DNA from 2 places in the Streptomyces sp. WY228 genome. Region 2 is predicted to be linked to the other one. Evidence: riboswitches for the same ligand, from Rfam matches in the RefSeq annotation. Region 2 holds a riboswitch; the other holds the start of a gene.

Region 1 (4,206 bases), 1.4 Mb from region 2:
GGACGTTGAGGATGCGGCGCAGCGGGACGGTGTCCTCGGGGTTGGCGAGGACGCGGAGGTAGGCCAGGACGTCCCGGACCTCCTTGCGCTCGTAGAAGCGCACACCGCCGACGACCTTGTAGGGCAGGCCGACGCGGATGAAGATCTCTTCGAAGACCCGGGACTGGGCGTTGGTGCGGTAGAAGACGGCGACGTCGCCCGCCTTGGCGTCGCCCGCGTCGGTGAGCCGGTCGATCTCGTCGGCGACGAACTGCGCCTCGTCGTGCTCGGTGTCGGCGACGTAGCCGGTGATGCGGGCGCCGGAGCCGGCGTTGGTCCAGAGGTTCTTGGGGCGGCGGCTCTCGTTGCGCTCGATGACGGCGTTGGCGGCGGAGAGGATCGTCTGCGTGGAGCGGTAGTTCTGCTCCAGCAGGATCGTCGTGGCGCTGGGGTAGTCCTCCTCGAACTGGAGGATGTTGCGGATGGTCGCGCCCCGGAAGGCGTAGATCGACTGGTCCGCGTCACCGACCACGCACAGCTCGGCGGGGGCGTCGTTCTCGCCGGCCGGGCCGACCAGCTCACGGACCAGCGTGTACTGGGCGTGGTTGGTGTCCTGGTACTCGTCGACCAGGACGTGGCGGAAGCGGCGGCGGTAGTGCTCGGCGACGTCCGGGAAGGCCTGGAGGAGGTGGACCGTCGTCATGATGATGTCGTCGAAGTCCAGGGCGTTGGCCTCGCGCAGCCGGGCCTGGTAGAGCGCGTAGGCCTGGGCGAGGGTCTTCTCGAACCCGTCGGCGGCCTGTCCGGCGAAGGTCTCCTCGTCGATGAGCTCGTTCTTGAGGTTGGAGACCTTGGCGGTGAAGGACTTCGGCGGATAGCGCTTGGGGTCCAGGTCGAGGTCGCGGCAGACCAGGGCCATCAGCCGCTTGGAGTCGGCGGCGTCGTAGATCGAGAACGACGAGGTGAAGCCGAGCTTCTTCGACTCGCGGCGCAGGATGCGGACGCACGCGCTGTGGAAGGTCATGACCCACATCGCGTTGGCACGCGGCCCGACGAGCTGCTCGACGCGCTCCTTCATCTCGCCCGCGGCCTTGTTGGTGAAGGTGATCGCGAGGATCTGCCCGGGGTGCGTGCCGCGCTCGGCCAGCAGATGGGCGATGCGATGGGTCAGCACCCGGGTCTTGCCGGAGCCGGCCCCGGCGACGATGAGCAGCGGGGATCCGGCGTGCACGACGGCGGCGCGCTGCTCGGTGTTCAGCCCGTCGAGCAGCGCGGCGGAGTCGATCACCGGGCGCGGGTGACCGTCCCGGTAGTACCCGTCCCGGGGCGGCGGGGGCGCGTCGTAGACGCCCTCGAAGAGTCCCTCCGGCACCGCTTCGGGCGCGTGGTCCTCGGGGGGCGGCGGGGGGCCGTCCTCCGCGGGCTGGAGGCCGGTCAGGAAACTGTCGTCAAAGAGGCTGCTCATCGCCTACCGAGTCTAGGCGGCCGCACTGACAACGTTCCGCCGAAGCCCGGAAGCGGCCGGGAAGCGGGCCCCGGTGCCGGCCGCCGACACACCCGTACCGGGTACGGACGGAGAGCGGACGTCCACGTTCCGTGAAGAAGTGCCCGGTCGGAGGGGACGCGGCGCCCCGGATCCGAAAAGGTCACGAAAATGTATCGGGCATATCGCTCATCGTGCTTCCCAGCGGTACCACGGGTTGGCTAGCGTGCTCGGTCAGGTGATCCGTACCTCCCTGAGGCGAACCGCGCCTAACGGACACCTCTGCCGAATTCGTGCTGCCCTCCAGGCAGTTCGGAACCGGGGACCCACACGCAGAACCGGGGTGAATCGGTCCGTGAGCTCGTATCCGGACCGTAGGACAGCCTTCCGTTCCGTCCGAACCCGACAGCTAACCCGGTAGGCGGTCCACGGAAGGAGATGCCGGTCTTGGCATCGCATCGCAAGCCGCGCACGAAGGTGCGCACCACCACTCCCGCCGTCGGTCTGACGACGGCCGCGCTGGCCTCGGTGACGTTGCTCTCCACGCAGAGCGCCACGGCCGCGCCCGCGGAGCCGAAGCCCGCCATCGAGGAAGTGCAGAAGAAGGTCGACGCCCTGTACCGGCAGGCGGGCACCGCGACCCAGGAGTACAACCGGGCCAAGGCCGCCTCCGCCACGCAGCAGAAGAAGGTCGACACCCTGCTCGCGGACGTGGCGAAGCGGACCGAGAAGATCAACGAGGCGCGCCGCGCGCTGGGCTCCTACGCGGCGGCCCAGTACCGCAGCGGCGGCATCGCGCCCACGGCGACGTTCTTCCTGGCGGACGACCCTCAGGGGTACTTCGACCAGAGCCGGCTGATGGACCGGGCGACGGAGCGGCAGCAGAAGGCCGTCACCGACTTCCGTACGCAGCAGGCCTCGGCGGCGAAGAAGCGCGCGGAGGCGGTGAAGAGCCTGGAGACGCTCACCGATACGCAGGCCACGCTCGCCTCCAGCAAGAAGGACGTGCAGACCAAGCTCACCGAGGCCCGCGGCCTGCTGTCCCGGCTGACCGCCGAGGAGAAGGCGCGGCTGGCGGAGCTGGAGCGCAAGAAGGAGGCCGAGGCCAAGGAGAAGGCGGCGAAGCTGGCCGCCCGGCAGGCCGCCGAGGCGAAGGAGAGGGCCGAGGCGGAGGAGAAGGCCCGCGAGGAGGCCGCGAAGGAGTCGGGCGGCGGTTCGGGCACAGGCTCCGGTACGGGCACGGGTTCGGGCTCCGGCTCCGGTACGGGCAGCGGTTACGCCGCCAAGGCGGAGAAGGTGCTGGCCTTCGCCCGCGCCCAGATCGGGAAGCCGTACGTCTGGGGCGCGACGGGCCCCTCCAGCTACGACTGCTCGGGGCTGACGCAGGCGGCGTGGCGCGAGGCGGGCGTGACCCTGCCCCGGACCACCTGGGACCAGGTGAAGGTCGGGACCCGGGTCGCCACGTCCGACCTGCAGCCGGGGGACCTGGTCTTCTTCTACGACGACATCAGCCACGTGGGCATCTACAAGGGCGACGGCATGATGATCCACGCCCCGAAGCCGGGTGCGAACGTGCGCGAGGAGTCGATCTACTACATGCCGATCTACGGGAGCGTCCGCCCGGCGTGACGCGGGGGCGGGGGCGGCCGGTGACCGGCCGCCCCCCGACAGGTTCAGGTCCAGACGGTGGCGATGAAGATGTTGGCGGTCGTGAGGGCGCCGACCGCGATGAACGCGCCCTTGTCGACCTTCTCCTCGTCGCGCTTGACGTAGACCAGGGCGAGGATCACGACCAGCAGCGCCAGCTTGATGCCGATCTTGACGTTGTTCACGGTCTGGTCGTCGGCCTGGTTGAGGCCGACCAGCGCCATGCCGGTGACCAGCATGGTCAGCGCGCCGTGCAGCATCGCGGGGGTGAACCGGGCGGTCCCCGACCCCATGGCCTTCATCTGCGTCAGGAAGCCGCCCAGCAGGGAGGCGATGCCGATGATGTGCAGGGCGACGAAGACATTGATGAGTACGTCCATGGCTCGGGAGCCTAGCCATGGCCAAGGTTTTACCTTTCAGTGAGGCAAGCCTTCCTCGTCGGTGAGGCACGCCCTCCTCGATCACTTCGGTCATGAGTGAGCGGCGAAACGTCACATCAGGGCAATAGCTGTCATGGCGACTCTTTTCTCCGCGCCCGGATTAGCGTCCTTCACGGACCCGCCGGTATCCCCCGGCGGCCAGCCGACAGGAAGGATGCCGCCCCCGTGGCAGCGCACCGCAGGTCAGCCCACCGAAAACCCAAGCAGCGCCCGTTCACCGGCCCTGCTGCCCGCACCGCCGCCACCCTGGCGCTCGCCGGAGCCGCCACCGCGGGCTCGGTCACCGGGGCCGGCGCGGCCCCCGCCGAACCGGCCCCCACCGCCGACCAGGTCAGGGCGAAGGTCGACCGGCTCTACCACGACGCCGAGGTCGCCACCGAGAAGTACAACGGGGCGAAGGAGAAGGCGGCCGCCGCCACTCGCAAGGTCGAGGCCCTGACCGACGAGGCCGCCCGCCGCACCGACCGTCTCAACACCACCCGCAACGCCCTGGGTTCGCTGGCCACCGCGCAGTACCGCGGCGGCACCCTGGACCCGGCCCTGCAACTGGCGCTCTCCTCCGACCCGGACGCCTATCTGCAGCGCGCCTCCTACCTCGACCGGGCGGGCGACCGGCAGAGCGGTCTGCTGCGCAACATCAAGCGGCAGGTCTCCCAG
Region 2 (4,206 bases):
CTGGCCCGCCACTGGCAGCAGGACCGGACCCGGGGCCGGGCGGCGGCCCGCGCGGTCGCGGAGTACGAGTCGTTCGCGACCTCCCTGGCCGGCCTGCGCCGCCGGGCCCGCCACGGCGCGGTGGGCCCGGACTTCGGCGCCCGCGAGCGGGAGCTGCTGCACCACCTCTGGCAACGCCGCGACATCGCCGCCCCGGCCCTCACCCACGCGGCCCGCCTCACGTCCCACCGCCCGCCGGCCCACCACCGGCCGCCGCCGTACGGAAACGGGTACGGGTACGGAAACGGGCATGGATACGGCTACGGCGGCCCGGTCCCGCAGCAGCCGTACAGCGGCCCACCGCACAGCCACCGCCGGCCGCCGCAGTAGGGGTTCCGTCAGGCCGACGCCTCCGTGAGCAGCGCGATCTCCCGGTCCGTCAGCTCCAGGTCGGCGACCGCGACGAGGGCGGGGAGCTGTTCGACCGTACGGGCGGAGGCGATCGGGGCGGCGACGGTCGGCTGTGCGGCGAGCCAGGCGAGTGCGACCGTCGCGATCTCGGCGTTCCGTTCCCCGGCGACCTGGTCGAGGGCGGCCAGCACCCTGCGGCCCTGCGCCGACTCCAGGTGGCCGCCCGCCTTCGCGGACCGGGCGCTCTCCACGGTCGTACCGGGGCGGTACTTGCCGGTGAGGAAGCCGGAGGCGAGCGCGTAGTACGGGACGGCGGCGAGGCCCGCGGCGGCCGCGGTGTCCTGGAGCTCGCCCTCGTAGGTGTCGCGGGAGACCAGGTTGTAGTGCGGCTGGAGCGCGACGTACCGGGCGAGGCCCTCGCGCTCGGAGAAGTCGAGGGAGGCCCGCAGCCGCTCGGGGCTGATGTTGGAGGCGGCGATGTGGCGCACCTTGCCGTCCTTCACCAGCTGGTCGAGGGCGGTGATGATCTCCTCGACCGGGACGGTCTCGTCGTCGAAGTGCGTGTAGTAGAGGTCGATGTGGTCGGTGCCGAGCCGGCGCAGCGAGGCCTCGGCCGCGCCCTTGAGGGTGCCGGCGGACAGGCCGCGGAAATCGGGATGGGCGCCGGCCTTGGTGGCGACGACGACGTCGGAGCGGTTGCCCCGGGAGGCGAGCCACCTGCCGATGACGGTCTCCGACTCGCCGCCCCGGTTGCCCTCGACCCAGGAGGAGTAGGCGTCGGCGGTGTCGATGAAGTTGCCGCCGGCCGCGACGTACGCGTCCAGGACCGCGAAGGACTGCTCCTCGTCCGCCGTCCAGCCGAAGACGTTGCCGCCGAGGGCGAGGGGGAAGACCTGGAGGTCGGAGGTGCCGAGAGGGGTGCGCGCAGAAGTCATGTGAGGGTTCAACGGGCCGGGGCGGGGGTGGTATTCCATCGCCGCGCGAACCCGGTCAGGCCGTCCGGGCCGAGTGGGCCGGCCGTCCCCGGACAGACCGGCAGCCCTGACGTCGGGGGGGTGTGCGTCAGGGCTGCCGGGGTTTCGGGGTGGGGCGAAGGCGAAGGACGTGCGTCGTCAGCCGGAGGGCCGAGGAATCGGACCGAACGGCCCGGGAACCGCGGCCCGGGCCCCGCACAGGAAGGCGTGCGAGGCCGGGGGCTCAGACCGAGAGGCCCTTGCTGTTCAGCCAGGCCATCGGGTCCATCGCCGAACCGCCCGCCGTGCGGACCTCCATGTGGAGGTGGACACCGGTCACATTGCCGGTGGCGCCCATGCGGCCGATGGTCTCGCCGGTGGTGACCTTCTGGCCGACCGAGACGTCGATCGAGGACTGGTGCGCGTACCAGACCTCCGTGCCGTCATCGAGCTGGAGCACCGTGCGGTAGCCGTACGAACCGGCCCAGCCGGCCGACGTGATCGTGCCGCCGTGCACGGCCTTGATCGGCGTGCCGGCCGACCCGGCGAAGTCCAGGCCGGTGTGCTGGCCCGAGGACCACAGGGCGCCGGACTGACCGTAGGTCGAGGTGATCGTGTACGAGGAGGTGGGCAGGGAGAAGCTGGCGGCGAGCTTCGCGAGACGCTCGGCCTCCTTCTTCTTCGCGGCCGCTTCCTCCTCGGCCTTCTTCTTCGCGGCTGCCTCGGCCTCGGCCTGGTCCTGCTGCTTCTTGGCCTCCTGCGCCGCCTTCTCGGCAGCGGCCTTCTCGGCGGCGGCCTTGGCCTCGGCGTCGGCGCTGGCCTGCTGCTGCTCGGCCTGCTGGAGGATCCGGGCGCGCAGGGCCTCGCCCGCGTCGGTGGCGCCCTCCTCGGCCTCGGCGGTGGTGAGGCCGGCGGTGGTGAGCGGCGCGGCGGCGGCGACCGGCGCGGGCTCGGCGGCGTCCGACATGAAGGACCCGACGCCGGGAAGGGACTTGGCGTCGGGGAGGTTGTCCGCGATGGAATCGGGAAGAGAGATGGAGACCGGGGCCTTGTCCTGCGCGGTGGCCATGCCACCCGCACCGACGGCCGCTATGACGCCGACCCCGAGGACGGTGGAGCTACGGGCCAGACCACGCTGCTTGGCTACGCGGTGCCTGCCGCGCACGGGCCGGATGGACTCCTCGGTGGGATTCCACTCCTCCCAGGACCGCTCCGCGTCACCGAAGGTGTCGGCACTGAAGGGTGACGGGGCCTCAGGGGCAGGCTTGTTGGACGCCACGTGGGCGCACTCCTTTCCTTCCTTCTCGCCTACCGGGTTAGCTGACGGGTTCGGAGCAGGAAGGTCTCCTACGGGCCCCTCCGTCTCTCACGAGACGCAGGCGTCCGATTCACCCCATGTAGGTGGTTCCCCGGTTCCCTTGCGGAATTCGGCGCTCGCGCGCGGTGCCGTCTCTGACGACGGCTGGGACGACCGCGCTGCGTTATCGAACGTTAATAGACACCCGGGCCCGATTCCAAGCTGTTCCTGTTGATCATTAAGGGACACAGCGGGGATGTACGGGTCGCAAGCGGGCGGAATCGGGCGACTTGACTGCGACTCAGCCGCACTGCTTTTTCTGACGGTGTGTCAAATGTTATGCGGAGCGGTGCCCTTCAACTACGCACCGTGTCTTCGCCCCGGCCCACGATCTTCACCGTCGTCCGGCGCGCGGGCTGCCCCTCCGCCGGCCGGCCGACCGCGAGCAGCGCCATGTCGTCCGTGGTCCGCCCTCCGGTGTGCAGCCGTACGTCGTCGGTCAGCGCCGACAGCAGCTCCTCGGGGCCCGGGAAGATCCGGCCGCGCAGCCGGGCCGCCGGATCGTAGAAGACCCCGTTCGCGTCCCGGGCCTCCGACAGGCCGTCCGTGAACGCGAGGAGCGTCGCCCCGGCGGGCATCTCCCACTCGTCGGCCCGGTCCGGCCACACCCCCAGGTCCATCCCCAGCGGCAGCGCGGGCATCGAGGGCGCCAGCACCTCCAAGGTGCCGTCCGCGTGCAGCAGGATCGGCTCCGGATGGCCGCGGTTGACGAGGCGCAGCGAGGCCGAACCGGGCGGGATCTCGGCCAGTACGGCGGTGATGAACCCCTCCATGGCGTCCAGCCCGTACCGCCGCGTCCCCTCCCGGGCCAGCGCCCGCTCCAGCCGCTGCGCCACACCTTCCAGCGAGCGCTCCTGCTCGGCGGCCTCCCGGAACGACCCGATGATCACCGCCACCGCCTCGACGGCGCCGAGCCCCTTGCCGCGTACGTCGCCGACCACCAGGCGTACGCCGTACGGGGTGTCCGCGACGGCGAACAGGTCGCCGCCGACGAACTCGTCCGCCTGCGCCGCCTCGTACCGCGCGGCCACCTGGAGCCCGCCGATCCGCTCGGCCGGCGTCGGCAGCACGGCCCGCATGGCGGTCTCCGCGATCACCCGGGCCGAGGCAAGCTGCTCGTTGCCGCGCCGCACGACGCCGTTGATGACGAGGGCCAGCGCCGCGGCGGTGAGCACGGTGATCATCTCAATGACCGGAACGACCTGGGTGGACGTCCCGTCGGAGAGCCGCATCGCGATGACGGAGACGACCGCGGCGATGCCCGTGCGGACGGTCCTGGACCGCGAGAAGAACGGCGCGGCGATCAGCGGGGCCGCGACGAACAGCGGGACGGCGGTGAAGTTGGGCGGGGCCAGCGAGTCGAAGATCAGCCCGCCGATGATCAGCAGGGCGGGCAGCATCCGGACGAACCGCCGGGACCCCCGGCCGCCCGGTGTCACATCGCCTCCCGGGGCGCCGAACACCGCACGGCCCACGGCGTCGATGCTCCCCGCCGTGCCGCTGCGC

Evidence for each region. Region 2 has a riboswitch for cyclic di-AMP ahead of KV381_RS17010 (M23 family metallopeptidase). Riboswitches for the same ligand answer to the same signal wherever they lie in the genome.
Region 1: another riboswitch for cyclic di-AMP. It lies ahead of KV381_RS23230 (C40 family peptidase); the one in region 2 lies ahead of KV381_RS17010 (M23 family metallopeptidase).

The regions. Positions count from the first base shown of each region.
Region 1 covers NZ_CP079114.1:5,272,393-5,276,598, reverse strand. The annotation lists gene pcrA (DNA helicase PcrA) at 1-1,444, opposite strand, end outside; cyclic di-AMP (ydaO/yuaA leader) riboswitch at 1,736-1,902, shown strand; gene KV381_RS23230 (C40 family peptidase) at 1,901-3,091, shown strand; gene KV381_RS23225 (hypothetical protein) at 3,136-3,489, opposite strand; gene KV381_RS23220 (C40 family peptidase) at 3,715-4,206, shown strand, end outside.
Region 2 covers NZ_CP079114.1:3,893,090-3,897,295, forward strand. The annotation lists gene KV381_RS17000 (PrsW family intramembrane metalloprotease) at 1-369, shown strand, start outside; gene KV381_RS17005 (aldo/keto reductase) at 378-1,325, opposite strand; gene KV381_RS17010 (M23 family metallopeptidase) at 1,588-2,622, opposite strand; cyclic di-AMP (ydaO/yuaA leader) riboswitch at 2,634-2,786, opposite strand; gene KV381_RS17015 (PP2C family protein-serine/threonine phosphatase) at 2,997-4,206, opposite strand, start outside.